Regions from separate parts of the Pseudomonas orientalis genome, predicted to be linked through region 2. Evidence: predicted binding sites of a transcription regulator. Region 2 holds the regulator's gene; the other holds the start of a gene.

Region 1 (4,525 bases), 1.2 Mb from region 2:
ATAAACACCTTGCCAGGTCCCCATCGCCAAGCGGCCGGCCTTCACCGGCAAACTCAGCTGGCAGCCCAGGAGACTGGCCTTGAAGTGCGCCGGCAGATCATCCGGGCCTTCGTCGTTGTGCTCGAATCCCGCCTGGCCTTGCGGCACCAGCAGATTGAAAAAACGTTCGAAGTCACGGCGAACCGCCGGATCGGCATTCTCGTTGACCGTCAACGAGGCCGAGGTGTGCTGCAGCCACAGATGCAACAGCCCCACACGGCAGGCCTTCAATTCAGGCAAGCCGGCAAGCAACTCGTCAGTCACCAAGTGAAAGCCCCGGGGCCTGGCCCGCAGAGTAATCAGGGTCTGTTGCCACATACAGTTCTCCGCCCATCGGCGCGCATTCTAGCGCGCTCTGGAAAAAAACAAAGTGCCGAATACGCCCACATGCCTGTAAGACATTCGCACCCTTGAAAGTGCCGCGAGGATCCCATCACAAAGTCGACGAAAAACCCATGCCACTTATAGTCAAAGACAAACGCCAGACAAAAAAATGCCCGGCAAGCCGGGCATCTTTTTTTCGCGTATTTACAAGTTGTAACCGCGCTCGTTGTGTTGCGCCAGGTCGAGGCCGACCGCCTCTTCCTCTTCAGTAACGCGCAGGCCCATGACCATGTCCAGGACCTTGAGGATGACGTAGGTGACAATCGCCGTGTAGATCACGGTGAAGCCAACACCTTTGCACTGGATCCAGACCTGTGCAGCGACGTCAGTCACGGTGCCGAAGCCGCCCAATGCCGGGGCTGCAAACACACCGGTGAGGATCGCACCGACGATACCGCCGATACCGTGTACGCCAAATGCGTCCAGGGAGTCATCGTAGCCCAGCTTGCGCTTGAGGCTGGTTGCGCAGAAGAAGCAGATCACACCGGCGACCAGACCGATCACCAGAGCACCCATCGGGCCCACGGTGCCGGCAGCCGGCGTGATTGCGACCAGGCCGGCCACCACGCCCGAGGCGATGCCCAGTGCGCTGGGCTTACCGTGGGTGATCCACTCGGCGAACATCCAGCCCAGCGCAGCGGCGGCAGTGGCGATCTGGGTGACCAGCATTGCCATACCGGCCGTGCCGTTGGCTGCGGCAGCGGAACCGGCGTTGAAGCCGAACCAGCCGATCCACAGCATGGCCGCGCCGATCAGGGTGTAACCCAGGTTGTGCGGTGCCATCGGGGTGGTCGGGAAGCCTTTGCGCTTGCCGAGCACGATGCACGCCACCAGGCCGGCCACACCGGCGTTGATGTGCACCACGGTGCCCCCGGCGAAATCCAGCACACCCCAGTCCCACATCAGGCCGCCGTTGCCGCTCCAGACCATGTGCGCAATCGGCGCATAAACCAGGGTGAACCAGATAGCCATGAAGATCAGCATCGCGGAAAACTTCATGCGCTCGGCGAATGCACCGACGATCAGCGCTGGAGTGATGATGGCAAACGTCATCTGGAAGGTGATGAATACCGCTTCCGGGAACAGCGCCGCAGGCCCGGTGATGCTGGCTGGGGTAACGCCCGCCAGGAATGCCTTGCCCATGCCGCCGAAGAAGGAATTGAAGTTGACGACGCCCTGTTCCATACCGGTGGTATCGAACGCAATGCTGTAGCCGTAGACAACCCACAGGATGCTGATCAGGCCAGTGATGGCGAAGCATTGCATCATCACCGACAGGATATTTTTGGAGCGGACCATACCGCCGTAGAACAGTGCCAGGCCAGGAATGGTCATGAACAGCACCAGTGCGGTGGCGGTCAGCATCCAGGCGGTGTCGCCGGAGTTGAGGACTGGAGCCGCCACTTCGTCCGCCGCCATTGCAAGGCTTGGCATTACGATGGACAACAGGGCTCCGAGCCCTGCGAATTTACGCAGAGTCATAGTGTTTTTCTCCTGGGGCGTTGGGGTTTGGCGGCTTAGATTGCGTCGGTATCGGTTTCGCCGGTACGGATGCGGATAGCCTGTTCCAGATTGACCACGAAGATCTTGCCGTCACCGATCTTGCCGGTGTTGGCGGCCTTGGTTATCGCCTCGATAACCCGGTCAAGGTCCTTGTCGTCAATGGCGACATCAATCTTCACCTTAGGCAGGAAATCGACCACGTATTCCGCGCCGCGATACAGCTCGGTATGACCCTTCTGCCGCCCGAAGCCCTTGACCTCAGTAACGGTAATGCCCTGCACGCCGATCTCGGACAGTGACTCGCGTACGTCGTCCAACTTGAACGGCTTGATGATGGCAGTGACTAGCTTCATGAAAACTCTCTCCCGAATTGGTGGACTTGCCCCAGGAAAACAAACCCGTCTCAAGTCTAAGCGCAGTGCCTGGCTTTGTAACGCATCGTCGCCTGCGTATTACCGTGGCGACGCCAGCGAACCACTGGTGACGAAACCTGTACCCCTGATCCGTCGGCGCACTGCATTCGTCACAGCGACTGCATCAGTGCATGGGTCACGGTGGTCTAAGCAGAAACCTTGCCAGCTCCGTAAAAATCACTGAAATCAGTCCGTTGCCCGCTTATGCCCACCTGCGGGGCGTTCCGGCAGCGGCGATGCGCATCAAAACAGTGCGCGACCGCCCATCCCCATGCGCGAAAAGCGTGCGCACCAAGGCCGTGAAAAGACTATAGACGCTGCGTGATACACTGCCGGCCAACTGTTTTCCGGAATATTTCCCATGCTCGCGCCCAAAGACTTCCTCGACGCCCTGAGCGGCCACGCCTCTCGCCTGTTCAGCGGCGATACCCCGCTGCCCCGCAACGAAATCGAAAGCCAGTTCAAGGCATTGCTGCAAAGTGGCTTCAGCAAGCTCGATCTGGTCAGCCGTGAAGAATTCGACAGCCAGATGGTGGTATTGGCCCGCACACGTGCGCGGCTCGAGAGCCTGGAGGCGAAGGTGGCGGAACTGGAAGCGCGGCTGACGCCCCCATCGGCTGAATAAACCCGATGAGTGTGGGAGGCAAGCCCTGATGCCGCCCTCTGTAGGAGCGAGCTTGCTCGCGAAAAACTCATAGGCACCGCGTTCATTCAGGAAGCACGCGTTACCGTTGACGTTTTTCGCGAGCAAGCTCGCTCCTACAAAAAAGCCTTAGCATCAGGGCTTGCCCCCTCCCTCACTTCGTTGTCTGGATACGTTCTGTAAAACCTCCCCCACTGTGCGCATTCCCACCTCGTCTACCCTTGAATAATCCGCAGGAAGCGGCCTCCCATTCAAGGATCGAGCATGTCCCTCGCCATCGTCCACAGCCGCGCCCAGGTCGGCGTCGAAGCCCCCGTCGTCACTGTCGAAGTACACATGGCCAATGGGTTGCCGTCACTGACGCTGGTGGGCTTGCCGGAAACCGCGGTAAAGGAAAGCAAGGACCGCGTACGCAGCGCCATTCTCAACTCGGCCCTGCAATACCCGGCGCGGCGCATCACGCTCAACCTGGCGCCAGCCGACCTGCCCAAGGACGGCGGGCGTTTTGATCTGGCGATTGCACTGGGAATCCTGGCGGCCAGCGTGCAAGTGCCGGCGTTGATGCTCGATGATGTCGAGTGCCTCGGCGAGTTGGCGCTGTCCGGCGAGGTACGCGCGGTCAAAGGCGTGTTGCCGGCCGCTTTGGCGGCGCGCAAGGCCGGGCGCACCTTGATGGTGCCCAGGGCAAACGCTGAAGAAGCGTGCCTGGCATCAGGATTGAAGGTGATTGCGGTGGACCACTTGCTGCAGGCGGTGGCGCACTTGAATGGGCATGTGCCGATCGAGCCCTACCGGTCGGACGGCTTGCTGTATCTGAACAAACCTTACCCGGACCTCAGTGAAGTCCAGGGCCAACTGGCAGCCAAGCGCGCCTTGCTGATCGCGGCGGCGGGGGCGCATAACCTGCTGTTCAGCGGGCCGCCCGGCACCGGCAAGACGCTGCTCGCCAGCCGCCTGCCGGGGTTGCTGCCACCGCTCAGTGAGCAGGAAGCGCTGGAGGTTGCGGCGATTCAATCCGTGGTCAGCCTGGCACCGTTGAGCCATTGGCCGCACCGGCCGTTTCGCCAGCCGCACCATTCGGCATCCGGCCCTGCGCTGGTGGGTGGCGGGTCAAAGCCGCAACCAGGGGAGATTACGCTGGCCCATCACGGCGTGCTGTTCCTGGATGAGTTGCCGGAATTTGATCGCAAGGTGCTTGAGGTGCTGCGCGAGCCACTCGAATCAGGGCATATCGTAATTTCCCGCGCCCGTGACCGAGTGAGTTTCCCGGCGCGCTTTCAACTGGTCGCCGCGATGAACCCTTGCCCTTGCGGCTATATGGGCGAACCCAGCGGCCGTTGCCGGTGTACACCGGAACAGGTCCAGCGCTATCGCAACAAGCTTTCCGGGCCGTTGCTGGACCGGATCGATCTGCACCTGACGGTGGCCCGGGAAGCCACGGCGCTGAGCCCGGCACAACAGACCGATGACACCACCGCGAAATCGGCGGCGCTGGTGGCCGATGCGCGGGAACGCCAGCAACGACGCCAGGGCTGCGCCAACG
Region 2 (4,525 bases):
GCTTGTGCATCGGGTTTTGCTTGATGATGGTGATGGACACGGCGTTGGGGTAGCGGGAGCGAGCCGGTTCGCTCCTGCAAGAGGAAGGCGTTATTCACCCTCGTCGAAGTAGTTGTTGATCAACGCGACCAACGCGTCCATCGCTTCCTGCTCCTGTTCACCCTCGGTTTTCAGATGGATTTTCGTGCCCTTGCCTGCGGCGAGCATCATCATCGCCATGATGCTTTTGCCGTCGACCATCGATTCCGGTGTGCGCCCGGCGCGGATCTGGCAGGGGAACTGCCCGGCGACACCGACAAACTTGGCTGATGCGCGGGCGTGCAAGCCCAGCTTGTTGATGATTTCAATTTCCCGAGCCGGCATCGCAGTGGTGTTCCTTTCAGCTAAGGTCGCGGTGGCGAACCTGGACATTCTTGAGGGTTTGTTGCAGCACCTGGCCCAGTCGCTCTGTCAGGTAGACGGAACGGTGGTGGCCGCCGGTACAGCCGATGGCAATGGTGACATAGGCGCGGTTGCTTGCGGCAAAGCGTGGTAACCATTTGAGCAGGTAGGTGGAGATATCCTGGAACATCTCTTCCACATCCGCTTGTGCCGCCAGGTAGTCGATCACGGGCTGGTCAAGGCCGGACTGGTCACGCAACTCCGGCTTCCAATACGGATTGGGCAGGCAGCGCACGTCGAACACCAGGTCGGCATCCACCGGCATGCCACGCTTGAAGCCGAACGACTCGACCAGAAACGCCGTACCAGGCTCCGGCTGGTTCAGCAACCGCAGCTTGATCGCATCGCGCAGTTGGTACAGGTTCAGGTTGGTGGTGTTGATCTTGAGGTCAGCCAGATCGATGATCGGCCCCAGCAGTTTGGTCTCGTCCTCAATGGCTTCGGCCAGGGAGCGGTTGGCGCTGCTGAGCGGGTGGCGTCGGCGGGTTTCGGAGAACCGCTTGAGCAGGGTCTCTTCGTCGGCGTCCAGGTACAGCACGTCGCAATGAATATGCTTGGCGCGCACTTCCTCGAGCAGTTCGGGGAACCGCGAGAGGTGACTGGGCAGGTTGCGGGCGTCGATCGACACGGCGACCAGCGGTTGCGCCAACTCGGTGTGGATCAGGGCGCGTTCCGCCAATTCCGGCAGCAAGCCGGCGGGCAGGTTGTCGATGCAATAGAAGCCGCTGTCTTCAAGAACATTGAGGGCAGTGCTCTTACCCGACCCGGAACGGCCGCTGACGATGATCAAACGCATGATTACTGCCCGCTTTGCTCATCCAGGACGACCTGATACAGCGCCTCGTTACTGCTGGCGCTGCGCAATTTATCGCGCACTTCCTTGCGGTCGAGCATGCTGGCGATCTGCCGGAGCAGCTCCAGGTGGGCATCGGTGGCGGCTTGCGGGACCAGCAGAACGAACAGCAGGTCGACCGGAGCGCCGTCGATGGCATCGAAATCGATAGGGTGATCCAGGTGCAGCAGAGCGCTGACCGGTGTTTCGCAGCCTTTGAGGCGGCAGTGGGGAATGGCGATGCCGTTGCCAAAACCGGTCGAGCCGAGTTTTTCACGGGCAATCAGCGCCTCGAAGACATCTTGCATCTCCAGCTCAGGCACTTGGCTGCTGATCAGGTTGGCAATTTGTTCGAGGGCTTTCTTCTTGCTGCCGCCCGGCACGTTCACGAGGGAACGGCCGGGGGTCAGGATGGTTTCAAGTTGGATCATGGGGGAGGGTTAACGACCTGTACCTTGCATCAGGTGCAGATTCTTTTCCTTATGCTTTTTGAGTTGGCGGTCAAGCTTGTCGGTGAGCAAGTCGATCGATGCATACATGTCTTCATGTTCGGCATTAGCAACCACTTCGCCACCGGGTATCTGCAGGGTCGCTTCGATTTTCTGCTGAAGCTTATCGACCTTCATGATGACCTGCACGTTGGTGATCTTGTCGAAATGTCCTTCAAGCTTCTTCAGCTTCTGCTCGACGTATTCGCGCATTGGAGGGGTGACTTCTACGTGGTGTCCACTGATGTTGACTTGCATACAGCTTCTCCTTCGTTGCCAGTGCATAAAGCGGCAGGCGAAAGGCGCCTGCCACTGGAACGCTGTGCCCCGCCCGTCACATCAAACGCTTACGCTCGCTGGAAGGCGCGATCCCAAGGGACTCGCGGTACTTGGCGACGGTTCGACGGGCGACCTGAATGCCTTGTGCCTCCAGTAAACCAGCGATCTTGCTGTCACTCAACGGCTTTTTCTGATTTTCCGCGGCAACCAGTTTTTTGATGATCGCGCGGATCGCCGTGGACGAGCATTCGCCGCCTTCGGAGGTGCTTACGTGGCTGGAGAAAAAGTATTTCAGCTCATAAATACCCCGTGGGGTATGCATGAATTTTTGCGTGGTTACCCGTGAAATCGTCGACTCGTGCATGCCCACCGCCTCGGCGATGTCATGCAGCACCAGCGGTTTCATGGCTTCGTCACCATATTCCAGGAAGCCGCGCTGGTGCTCGACAATCTGGGTGGCGACTTTCATCAGGGTTTCGTTGCGGCTTTGCAGGCTCTTGATGAACCAGCGCGCTTCCTGCAACTGGTTGCGCATGAACGTGTTGTCGGCGCTGGTATCGGCGCGGCGCACGAAACCGGCGTATTGCGGGTTGACCCGCAGGCGCGGTACCGATTCCTGGTTCAGCTCTACCAGCCAGCGCTCGTTGTCCTTGCGCACGATCACATCAGGCACGACATACTCGGCTTCGCTGGATTCGATCTGCGAGCCTGGACGAGGGTTGAGGCTCTGAACCAGCTCGATGACCTGGCGCAGCTCGTCTTCCTTGAGCTTCATGCGACGCATCAACTGGCTGTAGTCGCGGCTGCCCAGCAGGTCGATGTAGTCGCTGACCAGGCGCTTGGCTTCAGCCAGCCAAGGTGTCTTGGCCGGCAATTGGCGCAGTTGCAGCAACAGGCACTCGCTGAGCGTGCGGGCACCAATCCCGGCGGGCTCGAATTGCTGGATGCGGTGCAGGACGGCTTCGATCTCGTCCAGCTCGATATCCAGCTCCGGGTCGAACGCCTCAAGAATTTCTTCGAGCGTCTCATCCAGGTAACCCTGGTTATTGATGCAATCGATCAGGGTGACCGCGATCAGGCGATCGGTGTCGGACATCGGCGCCAGGTTCAGTTGCCACAGCAGGTGGCTCTGCAGGCTCTCGCCGACCGATGTGCGGGTGGTGAAGTCCCATTCGTCATCATCGTTGCTGGGCAGGCTGCTGGCGCTGGTCTGGTAGACGTCTTCCCAGGCGGTATCCACGGGAAGCTCGTTGGGAATGCGTTCGTTCCATTCGCCGTCCTCGAGGTTATCCACCGTCGGCGCGGTTTCCTGATAGGACGGTTCCTGTACGTCGGGATTGGGCTTTTGCTCGATGTTGTCGGCCAAAGGGTCTGTGTTGTCGAAGTCGTCGCCTTCTTCCTGGCGTTCGAGCATCGGATTGGACTCCAGGGCCTCCTGGATTTCCTGTTGCAGGTCCAGGGTCGACAATTGGAGCAGGCGGATGGCCTGTTGCAGCTGCGGTGTCATCGTCAGCTGCTGGCCCATTCTCAGGACTAGCGATGGTTTCATGGCAGGGGCTTAACACCTTATTCGCCGGCGCAATGCGCCATCCACGACAGGGCGCGTGAGCGCCAAACATAAGCAAATTATATGCCTGATATCGGGGCCTTTGCCTAGAGCGCGGTAACAATAAAAAAACCGAGGTTCTTATTGACTCGCTCGCACTCTCGCGAATGGCCCGATAGCACCGTGTTTACAGGCGGAACTCGTGACCCAGGTAAACTTCTTTCACCAGTTCGTTGGCCAGGATCGTCGCGGAATCTCCTTCGGCGATCAATTGCCCATCGTTGACGATGTAAGCGGTTTCGCAGATATCCAGGGTTTCACGCACGTTGTGGTCGGTGATCAGCACACCGATGCCCTTGGCCTTGAGGTGATGAATGATCTGCTTGATATCGCCTACCGAGATCGGGTCAACACCGGCAAAGGGTTCGTCCAGCAGGATGAACTTGGGGGCGGTCGCCAGGGCGCGGGCGATCTCCACACGGCGACGCTCACCACCGGACAGGCTCATGCCCAGGTTGTCGCGAATATGGTTGATGTGGAATTCCTGCAGCAGGCTTTCCAGCTCCTTGCGGCGACCGTCGCGATCAAGCTCCTTGCGGGTCTCGAGGATCGCCATGATGTTGTCGGCTACCGACAGTTTGCGAAAGATCGACGCCTCCTGGGGAAGATAGCCGATACCTGCGCGCGCACGGCCGTGCATGGGCTGGTGGCTGACGTCAAGGTCGTCGATCAATACGCGGCCCTGGTCCGCCTGGACCAGCCCGACGATCATATAGAAGCAGGTAGTCTTGCCGGCGCCATTGGGGCCGAGCAAGCCGACGATCTGGCCGCTGTCGATCGACAGGCTCACATCGCGTACCACCTGGCGGCTTTTATAGGCCTTGGCCAGATGCTGGGCTTTCAACGTTGCCATTACTCGGCCTTCTTCTTCGGCTGGAT

The links. The regulator sigma-54, encoded in region 2, starts transcription at its own class of promoters, with help from an activator protein. The targets are predictions, from matches to a motif close to ANTGGCATNNANNTTGCTNT.
Region 1: a site for sigma-54 is predicted at 2,487-2,506, ahead of glnK (P-II family nitrogen regulator). Genes of this name have one in related genera too.

The regions. Positions count from the first base shown of each region.
Region 1 covers NZ_CP094351.1:5,598,645-5,603,169, forward strand. Annotated here, with positions in the region: gene MRY17_RS25225 (secondary thiamine-phosphate synthase enzyme YjbQ) at 1-357, opposite strand, end outside; gene MRY17_RS25230 (ammonium transporter) at 568-1,905, opposite strand; gene glnK (P-II family nitrogen regulator) at 1,941-2,279, opposite strand; gene MRY17_RS25240 (accessory factor UbiK family protein) at 2,701-2,964, shown strand; gene MRY17_RS25245 (YifB family Mg chelatase-like AAA ATPase) at 3,247-4,525, shown strand, end outside.
Region 2 covers NZ_CP094351.1:981,152-985,676, forward strand. Annotated here, with positions in the region: gene MRY17_RS04230 (ZIP family metal transporter) at 1-53, shown strand, start outside; gene MRY17_RS04235 (HPr family phosphocarrier protein) at 91-363, opposite strand; gene rapZ (RNase adapter RapZ) at 380-1,237, opposite strand; gene ptsN (PTS IIA-like nitrogen regulatory protein PtsN) at 1,240-1,704, opposite strand; gene hpf (ribosome hibernation-promoting factor, HPF/YfiA family) at 1,714-2,019, opposite strand; gene MRY17_RS04255 (RNA polymerase factor sigma-54) at 2,096-3,589, opposite strand; gene lptB (LPS export ABC transporter ATP-binding protein) at 3,774-4,499, opposite strand; gene lptA (lipopolysaccharide transport periplasmic protein LptA) at 4,499-4,525, opposite strand, start outside.